DNA from 3 places in the Mesorhizobium vachelliae genome. Region 2 is predicted to be linked to each of the others. Evidence: riboswitches for the same ligand, from Rfam matches in the RefSeq annotation. Region 2 holds a riboswitch; each other region holds the start of a gene.
What was found. Region 2 has a riboswitch for thiamine pyrophosphate ahead of thiC (phosphomethylpyrimidine synthase ThiC). Riboswitches for the same ligand answer to the same signal wherever they lie in the genome.
Positions count from the first base shown of each region.

Region 1: linked by a shared signal. The riboswitch ahead of thiB (thiamine ABC transporter substrate binding subunit) and the one ahead of thiC (phosphomethylpyrimidine synthase ThiC) in region 2 are both predicted to bind thiamine pyrophosphate.
Region 3: linked by a shared signal. The riboswitch ahead of thiC (phosphomethylpyrimidine synthase ThiC) and the one ahead of thiC (phosphomethylpyrimidine synthase ThiC) in region 2 are both predicted to bind thiamine pyrophosphate.

Region 1 covers NZ_JAVIIR010000003.1:572,760-577,670, reverse strand. Annotated here, with positions in the region: gene thiP (thiamine/thiamine pyrophosphate ABC transporter permease) at 1-856, opposite strand, end outside; gene thiB (thiamine ABC transporter substrate binding subunit) at 1,094-2,104, opposite strand; TPP riboswitch at 2,148-2,253, opposite strand; gene RFM41_RS09740 (thiamine diphosphokinase) at 2,389-3,033, shown strand; gene RFM41_RS09735 (ABC-F family ATP-binding cassette domain-containing protein) at 3,044-4,858, shown strand.
Region 2 covers NZ_JAVIIR010000007.1:162,851-167,761, forward strand. Annotated here, with positions in the region: gene RFM41_RS16670 (thiazole synthase) at 1-567, opposite strand, end outside; gene thiS (sulfur carrier protein ThiS) at 571-768, opposite strand; gene thiO (glycine oxidase ThiO) at 737-1,744, opposite strand; gene thiC (phosphomethylpyrimidine synthase ThiC) at 1,748-3,592, opposite strand; TPP riboswitch at 3,697-3,813, opposite strand; gene RFM41_RS16690 (hypothetical protein) at 3,809-3,991, shown strand; gene RFM41_RS16695 (FkbM family methyltransferase) at 3,998-4,756, opposite strand; gene RFM41_RS16700 (hypothetical protein) at 4,753-4,911, opposite strand, start outside.
Region 3 covers NZ_JAVIIR010000020.1:70,162-75,072, forward strand. Annotated here, with positions in the region: gene RFM41_RS30330 (Fic family protein) at 1-134, shown strand, start outside; gene RFM41_RS30335 (hypothetical protein) at 627-1,214, opposite strand; partial or broken gene RFM41_RS30340 (transposase) at 1,646-1,889, opposite strand; TPP riboswitch at 2,018-2,133, shown strand; gene thiC (phosphomethylpyrimidine synthase ThiC) at 2,238-4,082, shown strand; gene thiO (glycine oxidase ThiO) at 4,086-4,911, shown strand, end outside.

The DNA of each region.
Region 1 (4,911 bases), on a different contig from region 2:
GGCCCACCGAAAGGTAGCGGCGCGGCGCCACCGGCAGATTGGCATCGCCGACCGTGTTGGCGCCGAGCCGCATGAGCGCGACGACCACGATGAAGGTCAGCGCGATCTGCAGCAGCGTCAGCACCACGGCGCGCGCGGGATCGAAATCGAAGCGCAGCGCCTGGTAGATGGCGACCTCCAGCGTCGTCGCGGCCGGACCGCCGCCCAGCGTCAGCACGATGGTGAAGGATGTGATGCAGAGCATGAAGACCAGCCCGGCGACGCCCGGCAAGGCTGCGCGCAACGCCGGCCATTCGATCAGCCGGAAGGCCGGCCGGGCGCACATGCCGAGCTGGCTCGCCAGCCGCCACTGGTCGGCGGGAATGGTGCCCAACGCCTCGAGGAACAGGCGCGTCGCCAAAGGCAGGTTGAAGAAGACATGCGCGACCAGGATGCCAGAGAGGCCGTAGATTCCGGGCCACTCTCCGCCGCCAAGCCCGGCAAAGACGCCGGCAAAATATCCGGCGCGGCCATAGAGCGCCAGGATGCCGAGCGCGGCGACGATCGCCGGCAACGCTAGCGGCACGGTGAACAGCTGCAAGATCAGGCGACGCCCGGGAAAGTTCGGGTGCCGGGACAGCGCGCGCGCCACCATGAGCGCCGGCGCGACCGATAGCAATGTCGACAGCAGCGCCTGCCAGAGCGTGAAGCGGGCGACGCGCAGGAGGTAGCTGTCGAAGGCGGCGAGTGCACCGGATGGATCGCGCGCGCTTTCGAGGATGAGCCCGACGAAGGCGCCGCCGACGAGCACGGCGACTGCCGCGAGGGCGATGATGCCGGCGGTGACGCGGGAGTCAGAGCGCGGCGCGGACTGCACGCTGCACCACGTCGGCTTGAATTAGCGAGCGCCGCGTTCCTTCGCGCCCCCCTCTGTCCTGCCGGACATCTCCCCCACAAGGGGGGAGATCAGCAGTGTCAACGCTCGGCACCGTCCTGCAACGTCGGCGATTGGCGAAATCGTCGACGACAGCCAATCTCCCCCCTTGTGGGGGAGATGTCCGGCAGGACAGAGGGGGGCGCCGTAGAGCGATCATTTTGCGATAATTGGCAAATCCTACTTGCTCATCACCGCCAGCCACTCATCCACCCACGCCTTGCGGTTGGCGGCGACTTCCTCGGGGCTGAACAGCAAGGTCTTGGTCGGCCTGACCAATTTGTCGAAAGCCGGGTTGAGCGGCTTGTCGGTCTTGCCGGCCGGGAACATCCAGTTGGTCTCCGGAATGACGTCCTGGAATTTCGACCCGGTCATGAAGGCGATGAACTTTTGCGCCAGCGGGTTCTTCGCGCCGGTCTTGGTGATGCCGGCCACCTCGATCTGCAGGTATTCGCCCTCCTCGAAAGAGGCCGCCTGATAGCGTTCCGTGTTCTCGGCCACCATGTGGTAGGCCGGCGAGGTGGTGTAGGAGAGCACCATCGGCGCCTCGCCCTTGGTGAAGAGCCCATAGGCCTCGCTCCAGCCCGGCGTCACGGTCAGCACCTTGGTCTTGAGCTTGGCCCAGGCCTCCGGCGCCTTGTCGCCATAGACCGACTTCACCCAGAGCAGCAGGCCGAGGCCGGGCGTCGAGGTGCGCGGATCCTGGATCACGATCTTGTCGGCGCCGGTTCCCTCGACCAGTTCCTTCAGGCTCTTCGGCGGGACTTTAAGCTTCTGCGTGTCATAGACGACGGCGAAATAGCCATAGTCGAAAGGCACGAACGTGTCGTCCTTCCAGCCGCCGGGCACATTGATGCCGGAGACTTCGCCATGCGGCGCGAACAGGCCGCTCGCCTTGGCGTCGGAGGTAAGATTGGTGTCGAGGCCGAGCACGATATCGGCCTTGGTGCCCGCGCCTTCGAGCTTCACGCGGTTGAGCAAGGCGACGCCGTCGGCCACCGAGACGAATTCGAGATCGCAGCCGCATTCGGCCTCGAATTCCTTCTTCACCGCCGGGCCGGGGCCCCAATCAGCGGTGAAGCTTTCATAGGTATAGACGGTGAGCTTGTCCTTTGCCTCGGCAGGCGCGACGCCCGCCAGAAGCGAAACCAGGCCGGTTGCGAGAATAAGCTTGGACAATATCGCGCGCATCGGCGCCTCCTTCGTTCGAGTGACAAGGAATTGAGGCGCCGGAAGGTCCGAAACGTCTAATCCCTCCGCCGGTACAAACCGGATCAGGTTCAGCGGGTTGGCTTGACTGCCTCTCAGCCGGATCACGTCCGGCACCCCGTTAGAGCGTTTCGACAGATAGGCCCGGCCGAAGCGGCGCGCAAGCGGAAGTTTGCCGGGCATCTAACGCTCGGGCGCCGACCTCGGATGCGAAGGCCGCGCCACCCGGCTTCCGTTTCACCCGGCGGGCTGGTAAGGCGACGGCCATGGGCACATTCACCATCCTGCTCGGCGGCGAACTCATTCGCACGCCCCGGCTCGAACGCCAGATCGCTGGCTCGCGCGTCATCGCCGCCGACGCCGGCATCGGCCATGCCCGCATGCTCGGCCTCGTGCCCAAGCTGTGGGTCGGCGACTTCGACTCGGTGCCGGCGAACCTGCCAAAGGATCTGGCCGAGGTGCCGCGCAAGGTCTTTCCGGCCGAGAAGGACATGACAGATGGCGAGCTCGCCATCGCCGAGGCGCTCCGGCGCGGCGCCACCAGCCTCGTGCTGGCGGGCGCCTTCGGTGGCAAGCGCGCCGACCACGCCTTCCTGCATCTGGCGCTGGCCGTGCGGCTGGCCGAGGCAGGCACCACCGTGCTGCTGACAAGCGGCGCGCAGGAAGGTGTTCCCGTTTTGCCGGGCAGCGCCGCCTTCGACTATGCGGACGGCACCCTGTTTTCGGTGCTCGGCTTCTCCGAGCTCACCGGCCTGACGGTCACCGGCGCCAAATGGCCGCTCGACCGCGTCGAGGTGGCGTTCGGCTCTTCGCTCACTATATCAAACGAGGTCAAGGGGCAGCTTGGCATCGCGCTGGAACGCGGCCGGGCGCTGCTTCTGGCCCACCCCTATCCTCTTCCCGAAAGCTGACATTCCAGACATGGCGCCGCCACTCCTCAACCTCGACGGCATTAAGCTGACCTTCGGCGGCACCCCGCTGCTCGATGGCGCGGCGCTCAGCGCATCCGCCGGCGAGAAGATCGCGCTGGTCGGCCGCAACGGTTCGGGCAAGTCGACGTTGCTCAAGATCGCCGCCGGCATGATCGAGCCGCAGGACGGCGAGGTCTTCCGCCAGCCCTCGGCCACGGTCCGCTACCTGCCGCAGATGCCGGACATGGATGGCTTCGCCAGCGTGCGCGCCTATGTCGAGGCCGGCCTTGGCCCTGCCGACGATCCGCACCGCGCCACCTATCTGATGGAGCATCTCGGCCTCACCGGCGAGGAGCGGCCGAACGATCTCTCCGGCGGCGAGGCGCGCCGCGCCGCCCTGGCGCGCGTCATGGCGCCGGAGCCCGACATCCTTTTGCTCGACGAGCCGACCAACCATCTCGATCTTTCCGTGATCGAATGGCTGGAAGAGGAGCTTGTCCGCGCCTCTTCCGCCGTGATCCTGATCTCGCACGACCGCCGCTTTCTCGAGCGCGTCTCACGCGCCACCGTCTGGCTCGACCGCGGCCAGACGCGACGGTTGGACAAGGGCTTCGCGCATTTCGAGGAATGGCGCGACCAGGTGCTGGAGGAGGAAGAGCGCGAGCAGCACAAGCTCGGCCGCCAGATCGTGCGCGAGGAGCACTGGCTGCGTTACGGCGTGACCGCCAGGCGCAAGCGCAACATGCGCCGCCTCGGCGAATTGCAGGCCATGCGCCAGCGCTTCCGCAGCCATCGCGGCGCCGAGGGCACGGCCACCATGATGGCGAGCGACGCCGCCGAATCCGGCAAGCTGGTGATCGAGGCCAAGGGCATCGCCAAGAGCTTCGGCGACCTCACCGTGGTCAAGGGTTTTTCGACCCGCATCCAGCGCGGCGACCGCGTCGGCCTGGTCGGGCCGAACGGCGCCGGCAAGACGACATTGCTGAAGATGCTGACCGGCGAGCTGGCGCCGGACGCCGGCTCCGTGCGGCTCGGCGTCAATCTGGAGATCGCGACGCTCGACCAGAAGCGCGAAGCCGTCGACCCGGCCGAGACGCTGGCGCACTACCTGACCGACGGGCGCGGCGAGAACCTGCTCGTCAATGGCGAGCAGCGCCATGTCGTCTCCTACATGAAGGATTTTCTGTTCAAGCCGGAGCAGGCGCGTACGCCGGTGCGCGAGCTTTCCGGCGGCGAGCGCGCGCGGCTGCTGCTGGCCCGCGTGCTGGCTCGGCCGGCGAACTTGCTGGTGCTCGACGAGCCGACCAACGATCTCGACATGGAGACGCTGGAGCTGCTGCAGGAACTGGTCGCCGGCTTTGCCGGAACGGTGATCCTGGTCAGCCACGACCGCGACTTCCTCGACCGCACCGTCACCAGCGTGATCGCGCCGGACGGCAACGGCCGCTGGATCGAATATGCCGGCGGCTATTCCGACATGCTGGCGCAGCGCGGCGGCTCGAAACTGGAAGACCGCAAGGCAAGGTCGAAGGCTGAAGCAACCGAGGCTTCGCCGAAGGCCGAACAGGCCGCGTCGAAGGGCCCAGCGAAAAAGCTCTCCTTCAAGCAGAAATTCGCGCTGGATTCCCTGCCCAAGAAGATCGAGGCAGTGACGGCCTCGATCTCGCGGCTGGAGAACAACATCGCCGACCCGTCCTTCTACGAACGCGACCCGGCCTCATTCCAGAAGACCATCGCCGCGCTCGACAAGGAGCGCACCACGCTTGCAGCACTCGAGGAAGAGTGGCTGGAGCTGGAGATGCTGCGGGAAGAGATGGAGGGGTAGCACCCTCATTGCGCCGGAGAGCCGATGCGCATAAACTATGCGCATGTCGAGGT
Region 2 (4,911 bases):
CGGCCGTCCGAGCCCCGCATCGACGATCAACGGAACGTCGGGAAAGTGCCCGCGCATCGAACGCAGCGCCATGATGTTGACCGGCCCGAGCGCCGAGCCGATCGGCGCGCACCACGGCATCAGGACCTTGCAGCCTGCCCCCAGCAGCCGCTCGGCGACGACGAGGTCGTCGGTGGTATAGGGGAACACGCTGAAGCCGTCCTCGCAAAGGATGCGCGCGGCCTCGACCAGGCCGAACACGTCCGGCTGCAGCGTGTCGTGGTTGCCGATCACTTCGAGCTTGATCCAGGACGTGCCGAAGACCTCGCGCGCCATCTTCGCGGTCGTCACGGCTTCCTTGACCGAATGGCAGCCGGCGGTGTTGGGCAGGATCCTCACACCGAGCGAGTTGACCAGCGACCAGAATTTCTCGCCGGCCCTGCCGCCGGCCATTTCACGACGCAGCGAGACCGTCACCACCGAGGTGCCCGACGCCTTGACAGCTTCGGCAAGAATCGCCGGCGATGGATATTGGGCGGTGCCCAGCAGCAGCCGGGAGGCAAGCTTCGTTCCGAGCAGATCGAACATCGGCTAGCCTCCCTGCATGGGAGAAAGGATTTCGATCCGGTCGCCGTCGGCCAATCGAAATTCCGCCCGGTTGGCCGCGGGCACGACATCCCCGTTCAGCGCCGTGGCGAGCCAGTTGCCCTCATAGTCGAGCTCCTTCAAAAGGGCGTCGAGCGTCGCCGCCTTGGCCTCAAGCGCTTCGCCGTTGACGATCAGCTTCATTGTCAGACTCCAGGTCGGTGGTTGAATTGAAGAGAAGGCCGGCAGCCTGTTCCGCCATGGCCGGCGAAAGCAGGAAACCGTGCCGGTAGAGGCCGTTGACCGTGATCGTGCCGTCCTTCCGACGCTTCACCCGTGGCAGATTGTCTGGATAGGCAGGGCGAACGCCCACGCCTGTCTCGACGATTTCGGCCTCACCGAACGCCGGATGAAGTGCGTAGGCCGCGTTGAGGAGCTCCATCAGCGAACGGGCGGTGATCGGTCCGCTATGGTCGCTTTCGATCATGGTCGCGCCGACCATGACGTGATGATCGGCCCGCGGCACGATGTAGATCGGATGACGCGGATGGAGCAGGCGCACGGGCCGAGCGAGCGAGACCTCGCGCGTGCGCAGGATCAGCATTTCCCCGCGCACACCGCGCAAATCGTCCTCGGCCTGCGCGATCCCCGTGCAATCGATCACCTGATCAAAGCCGGAAGGAGCGATCTCGCCCGCCTCGAAGAGGAAGGCGACACCCATGGCGCGCAGTTTGCCGGCGAGCGCCTCGAGAACCCGGCGGGGATCGAGATGAGCTTCGCCGGCAAAGAACATGCCCTTGCGGAACCGACCGGCAAGGTCTGGTTCAAGGGCGGCAATCGCGTCTTCGTCGACGGCCTCATAGTCACGCGTACGGGTCGCAAAGCGGGCAAGCTCCAAGGCGTCTCGCGCATGGGCGACGACGAGCGTGCCGGCCCTCGTCACGACCCCGGGCAGTGTCCTGTCCCACCACTCGGCCGAAGTTTTGCCGAGCGTGACAACCGCCTCTTCGGCGCTTTCGCGCTCGCACCAGGGGGCCAGCATGCCACCGGCTAGCCAGGAGGCCTTGCCGCCTATCTGGCTCCGAATTTCGGCAACCGTGACCGACGCACCCCGCGCGGCCAATTCGTGGGCGACGGTGAGACCTGCCACACCGGCGCCTTTGACAAGGACACGGCGCATGGCTCAGCGCGTCTCCCGATCATCTCGCGCCAAAGCCTGTTCTTCCACTCCGGGCGTTTCGACGGGCATATAGAGATCGCCGCCCGCGCGATATTTCTCCGCCATAGCCGCCATCCCCTCCTTTTGCGCTTCCGCGCGAATGTCGTGGGAGATGCGCATGGAGCAGAATTTCGGCCCGCACATCGAACAGAAATGCGCGACCTTGTGCGCTTCCTTGGGCAAGGTCTCGTCGTGGAACGAGCGCGCCGTCTCGGGATCGAGCGACAGGTTGAACTGGTCTTCCCAGCGGAACTCGAACCGTGCCCGCGAAAGCGCGTCGTCGCGGACCTTCGCTGCTGGGTGTCCCTTGGCGAGATCGGCTGCATGCGCGGCGATCTTGTAGGTGATCACCCCGGTCTTGACGTCATTGCGGTCCGGTAGCCCGAGATGTTCCTTCGGCGTCACATAGCAGAGCATGGCCGTGCCGAACCAGCCGATCATGGCGGCGCCGATGCCGGAGGTGATGTGATCGTAGCCCGGTGCGATGTCCGTGGTCAGCGGCCCAAGCGTGTAGAAAGGCGCCTCGCCGCAGACGGCAAGCTGCTTGTCCATGTTCTGCTTGATCTTGTGCATGGGAACATGGCCGGGACCCTCGATCATCACCTGGCAGTCCTTGGCCCAGGCGATCTTCGTCAGCTCGCCGAGCGTCTCCAGCTCCGCGAACTGCGCCTTGTCGTTGGCATCGGCGATCGAACCGGGGCGAAGGCCGTCGCCGAGGGAGAAGGAGACGTCATAGGCTCTGGCGATGTCGCAGATTTCCTCGAAATGCTCGTAGAGAAAACTCTCGCGGTGATGGTGAAGGCACCATTTGGCCATGATCGAGCCGCCGCGGGAAACGATGCCCGTGACCCGGTCGACGGTCAGCGGGATGTAATGCAGCCGCACGCCAGCGTGGATGGTGAAATAGTCGACGCCCTGCTCGGCCTGTTCGATCAGCGTGTCTCGATAGACCTCCCAGCTGAGGTCCTCGGCGATGCCGCTCACCTTCTCCAACGCCTGGTAGAGCGGCACGGTGCCGATCGGCACCGGCGCGTTGCGCACGATCCATTCGCGGATGTTGTGGATGTTGCGGCCGGTCGACAGGTCCATCACGGTATCGGCGCCCCAGCGGATCGCCCAGACCATCTTTTCGACCTCTTCAGCCATCGAGGAGGTGACGGCGGAATTGCCGATATTGGCGTTGATCTTCACCAGGAAGTTGCGGCCGATGATCATCGGCTCGCTCTCGGGATGGTTGATATTGGCTGGGATGATCGCGCGGCCGCGCGCCACCTCGTCGCGCACGAATTCCGGCGTGACGAAGTCCGGTATCGACGCGCCGAACGCTTCGCCATCCTGTTGCAGCCTGCCTCGCAGCATCTCGCGGCCAAGGTTCTCGCGGATGGCCACGAATTCCATCTCGGGCGTGACGATCCCGGCGCGCGCATAGGCAAGCTGTGTCACCGCCTTGCCGGCCTTCGCCCGCACCGGACGATTGCGGACTGGAAATTCCGGCGTCAGCCGTTCGCCGGTCGCAAATCCGTTGTCCTCGGGCCTGACGTGGCGGCCGTCATAGGCTTCGACATCGCCGCGCGCGGCGATCCAGTCCTGCCGAAGGCGGGCAAGACCCTTTTCGATATCCGTTTCGACCGCGGGGTCGGTATAGGGGCCTGACGGATCGTAGACCGTCACCGGCGGTTCCCCGGCTGTCGGGTGCACGCTGATCTCGCGCATCGGCACCCTGATCTGCGGATGGATAATGCCGGTCCTGTGGATTTTCCGCGAGGCGGGCAATGGTCCCGTCGAAACGGTGGGGGTCAAGGCATTCATTTGAGGCTCCTTTGCTCATCTGCATTGGAGACCCAGTTCTGTGCCGGAAGGATGAAAAGCCGCCTTGGTGAACCTGCTAAGACAGGTCTTCGGGCATGGATTCCCGCAAAGCGCTTGCACCGTCCCTACGCCAGTATGAACTGGATCAGGTTCAACGGGTCACTGCGCCGCGAAAGCCAGCAGTATCTCAGCCCCTTGCCGGGACTCCCCTGGTGAATGGCTCAAGTTGAGCGAGCCGCCGCCGTTTTGTCAAGCGCATCCGGCCAGGACGACAATTGGGTTTCGATTGCCGTTGCAGGGAAACTAGAGCAATTTCAGGAAAAGTGTGAAACGGTTTTCCGTCCGGAATTGCGTAAAAACAAAGGCTTAGGGCGGTTCGGCGATTCCGTGAAAGGCTGAACCGCTCTAGGCGAAGGCCCAGATGTCCTCGGCCTGGAAGCCGACCTGGTAGCCGGCGGTCTTGAGCTTGACCACGACCTGGCCGATCTCGGCGGCAGGCAGCGCGCCGACCTCGATCTTGATCATGCCGGGACGGTAACGCTCGAGGTCGAGCTGCTCGAACACCATCCAGTCGGCGCCTTCACAGTCGACCAGGAAAGCGTCGATATGGGCAATGCCGTTGCGGTCGAGCAGCGTCTGCAAGGTCTCCGACTGCACCTCGATGTCCTTCAGATGCGGCGCGAACTTGTTGAAGTTGGCATCGGCCTCGCCCCAGGCGTTCTTGCCCGACATCAGATTGGTGTCGGTGACCGACGAGCAGCCGATGAACTCGATCGGCAGTGTGCCGGATTCGAGCGCGGCGGCGTCGAACGTATGGACGGTGATCGTTCCCTTGGCCCTGGTCACCGCCACCGGCTCGATGATGAAGCGATCGGTATCAGGATAGTTGGCGCGCAGCCGCTTCTGATTGTAGGGGATCGGCTCGACCAGCATGGCGCGAGCGCCGCGGATGCTGTGCAGCCACGGCGTCACGTCGTCGAACAGCGCGCCGTCGCATGCGCCGACATTGACCATCTGGAACGGCCGGCCATTGCCGCCGAAACGTGCCTTGAGCGCCGCCTTGGCAAGGAACTTCGTGCCGCGCAACGCCGGCCCGCGATCGAGCAGGCCCACAGGCAGGCCGAGCGACAGAAGAACGCGCGCGAAGCTGGACACCGAGCTCATGACTTGTCTCCGGAAATGACCTGCAGCGCGGCGCGGCGCCCGCCTTTGCTCGCCGCTCCCCAGAGCGCCATCAGCGGCGCGGCGAGCAGCAGGAAGGGCGGGAGAAGATTTGGGAAATAGATGCGGGTGTCGTGGATCGGGAAGACGGCGAATTT
Region 3 (4,911 bases), on a different contig from region 2:
TGCTCTTCCGTTTCCTCCACCAGAATGGCGGCCAGCTATCGAACCGCGCCCGCCAAAAGGAATTCGCCGCGCTGACTAATGATGAGGCAAGGCGGATCGAAGCGATCTACGCGCAAACCTTTGGTGCCGATTGACGGCGTGATCATCGCAAGAATCGAACTTTCAGCTCGGTGATTTGACAGTCTTCCGGCATTATTTAGCTCACACCTAAAAAGAATCGGGTCAACGAATGGCGTACGTATGGTGCGGTATGGGTGAGCCGCACGTCATATCCGCACTGGTAGCAAATCGTGCCGAACTGGCGGGGGCAGCTCTCACATCTGGTAAAGCCAAGGCCGAAGCGATCGGCGCCCAGATCGCACACGTTGACGCAGTGCTGTTCCTGTTCGGATATCGCGGCGATCCGCGCGACATCAAGCCCAAGGGCAAGCACTCTATATCTTCAAGCGGCGGGAGCTGCCGCGCCTCATGGCGCAAGTCGGACCGCAAGGAACCAACCGGGAAATCGCCCTGCGCGTCATCGAGGCGAAGGGATGGGATGCCGGCGACCGCGCTTTGGTCGCTAAGGTGGCGAGTGCCATAAGAAGTTCCAAGAATTGGGACCGTCGCCGAAGAATGAACGCCCTTTAATTGGCTGCGCCGCCCCTGTTCGGTCGCAAATACATAGCCTTCAATATCAGATAGAGCCCCTTTCGGTCGACGGCACCGCCCAATAGGTAATTGAGCAAATCGTGGCGCATATCGGCCGTCATCGGTTGGCGGTATGGGATGGCTCGGTCCGTACGATTTCTTTCGAACCAATTAATAATTAGGAGGCAAAAATCGAGCGCAAGGATAGATTCCCTCCCGTCGATTAGGTCCTGCCTAGCGGTGGCTTTCTGCTCGTCGCTTCCTTTGAAGTCGTACGGCACGTCCTCATTATATTCGTGGTCGAAGAAATTGCCCAAGAAGGGCTCTGAATTCAGATTAAAAAGGAGCAGGGCACAAATTTTTACGTGAGACAGCCGCGTCGTTTTTTCAGAGGTTTCCTCTGAAAGCCATTGCTGGTTGTCGGCCACCCACTGAGCGTGAATCTGCTTTGTGACGTTCGGAATGAAATGGGCTTCGAGTCCATGCACTTTGAAATTGGCGTAACAGAACTCGCGGAAAGCGTAGTTGAAAGATTCGTAGTCGGCGAGCCATTCATCCAACTTCTTTTCATCGAACGGAATCATACAGGCGAGAACTCCAAGCCCCAAAGCAAGAGGGCGAAGGTTGGTAAACCTTCGCCCTCTAAAAGGAAATAAAAAAACGGGGTTACGCGGCGGTTTTCACCGTCTCGTTTACCAATTCGACGGTAGACACATACCCGAGGGTTTTGTCAGGATCCGATTTGATAACGGCGCGACCATTTTCGTACAGCTTTTTAAATCTGGAAATGTCGCGCGGAAGGGCGCACCGTTCAGCGCTCTTCGGCAAGCCTCTCTCTGGCATCATCGTTCTCCCGGTCCTGTCCCTGGCTTGGGCCGTCTGTCGTGGCGGCGCCATACAAGCAACGCACATATTTGTCAATTTTCGGCAAATATGCAACGTGCATTTAGACGCATTTAAAATGCGTCGACCGTCATTTGGTTGCCGTTTAGACGATTTTCGATGCGAAAAGCGATTAAATTTTGTCCACGCTTCGCTGCCAATATCCAGTCCACACTCGGCTGATTGGGTGATTAAGCGAGGCGTTGGCGACGGCGAGATACTGCTCGCCATTGCTTACAACGGCGGTTGTCCTCACGCCATGCCATCTCTGCTGCGTAGGCATGAAGATAGCGACCGCTGACTTGATGATGGGTGCCGATCTCAGCGCGGCGCAGGCGGGAGAAGAAGCTTTCGGCCTAATTGGCGCAAGCGTCCCCGTGCTGGTCTCGGGCGCGCGATCTGTCGCCGCCATGTGCGCGAACTTTTCCGCCAGTTTGATCAGCAGCCGATCAGCGCCGCGGCCTGAAGGCGCTTGACAAGATAGCGGCGGCCCGGTCAATTCGAAAGCATTCACCAGGGGAGTCCCGGCAAGGGGCTGAGATACTGCTGGCTTTGCGGCGCAGTGACCCGTTGAACCTGATCCAGTTCATACTGGCGTAGGGACGGTGCAAGCGCTTGTGGGCGTTCATGCCCGAAGACCTGTCTCAAGCAGGCCTACCAAAAGCGTCTTTTCATCCTTCCGGCACCGAACTGGGTCTCCAATGCAACGAGCAAAGGAGCCTCAAATGAATGCCTTGACCCTGACCGTATCGACTGGACCGCTGCCGGCCTCGCGGAAGATCCACAAATTCGGCGTCCTCCATCCGCAGATCAGGGTGCCGATGCGCGAGATCGCGGTCCATCCGACTGCCGGCGAGCCGCCGGTGACGGTCTACGACCCGTCAGGCCCCTATACCGACCCCGCGATCGAAACGGATATCGAAAAGGGTCTTGCCCGCCTTCGTCAGGACTGGATCGCGGCGCGCGGCGATGTCGAAGCCTATGACGGCCGCCATGTGAGGCCGGAGGACAACGGATTTGCGACCGGCGAACGGCTGACGCCGGAATTCCCCATCCGCAACCGCCCGTTGCGGGCGAAAGCCGGCAAGGCGGTGACGCAGCTTGCCTATGCGCGCGCAGGGATCATCACGCCCGAGATGGAATTCGTGGCCATCCGCGAGAACCTTGGCCGCGAAATGCTGCGTGGCAAGCTGCAACAGGACGGGGAAGCGTTCGGCGCGACGATCCCGGATTTCGTCACGCCGGAATTCGTGCGCGACGAGGTGGCGCGCGGCCGCGCGATCATTCCCGCCAACATCAACCATCCCGAAAGCGAGCCGATGATCATCGGCCGCAATTTCCTGGTGAAGATCAACGCCAATATCGGCAATTCCGCCGTCACCTCCTCGATGGCCGAGGAGGTCGAAAAGATGGTCTGGGCGATCCGCTGGGGCGCCGACACGGTGATGGACTTATCGACCGGCCGCAACATCCACAACATCCGCGAATGGATCGTGCGCAACGCGCCGGTGCCGATCGGCACCGTGCCGCTCTACCAGGCGCTGGAAAAGGTCGGCGGCATCGCCGAGGACCTGACCTGGGAAGTCTATCGCGACACGCTGATCGAGCAGGCCGAGCAGGGCGTCGACTATTTCACCATCCATGCCGGCGTGCGGCTGCATTACATCCCGCTCACCGTCGGCCGGGTTACTGGCATCGTCAGCAGGGGCGGCTCGATCATGGCGAAATGGTGCCTGCACCATCACCGCGAAAGCTTCCTCTATGAGCATTTCGAGGAGATCTGCGACATCGCCAGAGCCTATGACGTCTCCTTCTCGCTCGGCGACGGCCTTCGTCCCGGCTCGATCGCCGACGCCAATGACCGAGCCCAGTTCGCCGAGTTGGAAACGCTTGGCGAATTGACGAAGATCGCCTGGGCAAAGGATTGCCAGGTGATGATCGAGGGCCCTGGCCATGTTCCCATGCACAAGATCAAGCAGAATATGGACAAGCAGCTCGCCGTCTGTGGCGAAGCGCCATTCTACACACTGGGGCCGCTGACCACGGACATAGCGCCGGGCTACGACCACATCACCTCGGGAATCGGCGCCGCCATGATCGGCTGGTTCGGCACGGCGATGCTCTGCTATGTGACGCCGAAGGAACATCTCGGCCTGCCAGACCGCAACGACGTCAAGACCGGCGTGATCACCTACAAGATAGCCGCGCACGCCGCGGATCTTGCCAAGGGGCATCCCGCGGCGAAGATCCGTGACGACGCGCTTTCGCGGGCACGGTTCGAGTTCCGCTGGGAAGACCAGTTCAACCTGTCGCTCGATCCCGAGACAGCGCGCTCGCTCCATGACGAGACCTTGCCCAAGGAAGCACACAAGCTGGCGCATTTCTGCTCGATGTGCGGGCCGAAATTCTGCTCCATGCGCATCTCGCACGACATTCGCGCTGAAGCGCAGAAGGAGGGGATGGCGGCCATGGCACAGAAATATCGCGCTGGCGGCGATCTCTATATGCCGGTCGAACCGCCCGGGGCGGAAAAACAGGCCTTGGCGCAGAAAGATCAGGAGACACACTGAGCCATGCGCCGCGTCCTTGTCAAAGGCGCCGGTGTGGCAGGCCTCACCGTCGCCCATGAATTGGCCGTGCGGGGTGCGTCGGTCACGGTTGTTGAAATTCAAAGCCAGATAGGCGGCAATGCCTCCTGGCTCGCCGGCGGCATGCTCGCCCCCTGGTGCGAAGGCGAAAGCGCGGACGAGGCGGTTGTCACGCTCGGCAAGGTTTCGGCCGACTGGTGGGAAAGGGCACTGCCCGGGCTCGTGACGAGGGCCGGCACGCTCGTCGTCGCCCATGCGCGCGACGCCTCCGAGCTCGCGCGTTTTGCGGCTCGTACGCGCAATTGCGAGTCCGTCGACGAGGAGGCGATTGCCGCCCTCGAACCCGATCTTGCCGGTCGCTTCCGCCAGGGCCTGTTCTTTGCCGGCGAAGCTCATCTCGATCCCCGTCGGGCTCTCGAAGCCCTCGTCGATAAACTGCGCGCGATGGGCGTCGTCTTCCTTTTCGAGGTGGGCGAGATGGCCCTTTCCGACTTCGATCAGGTGATCGACTGTACGGGCATCGCGCGGGCCGACGACGATCTGCGCGGCGTGCGCGGCGAAATGCTGCTCCTCCGCACGCGTGAGGTCTCGCTCACCCGGCCGGTGCGTCTGCTCCATCCGCGCCATCCGATCTATGTCGTGCCGCGGGCCGATCATCACTTCATGGTCGGGTCGACCATGATCGAAAGCGACCATGACGGACCGATCACCGCCCGTTCGCTGATGGAGCTCCTCAACGCGGCCTATGCACTCCATCCGGCGTTCGGCGAGGCCGAAATCGTCGAGACAGGAGTGGGCGTGCGCCCTGCCC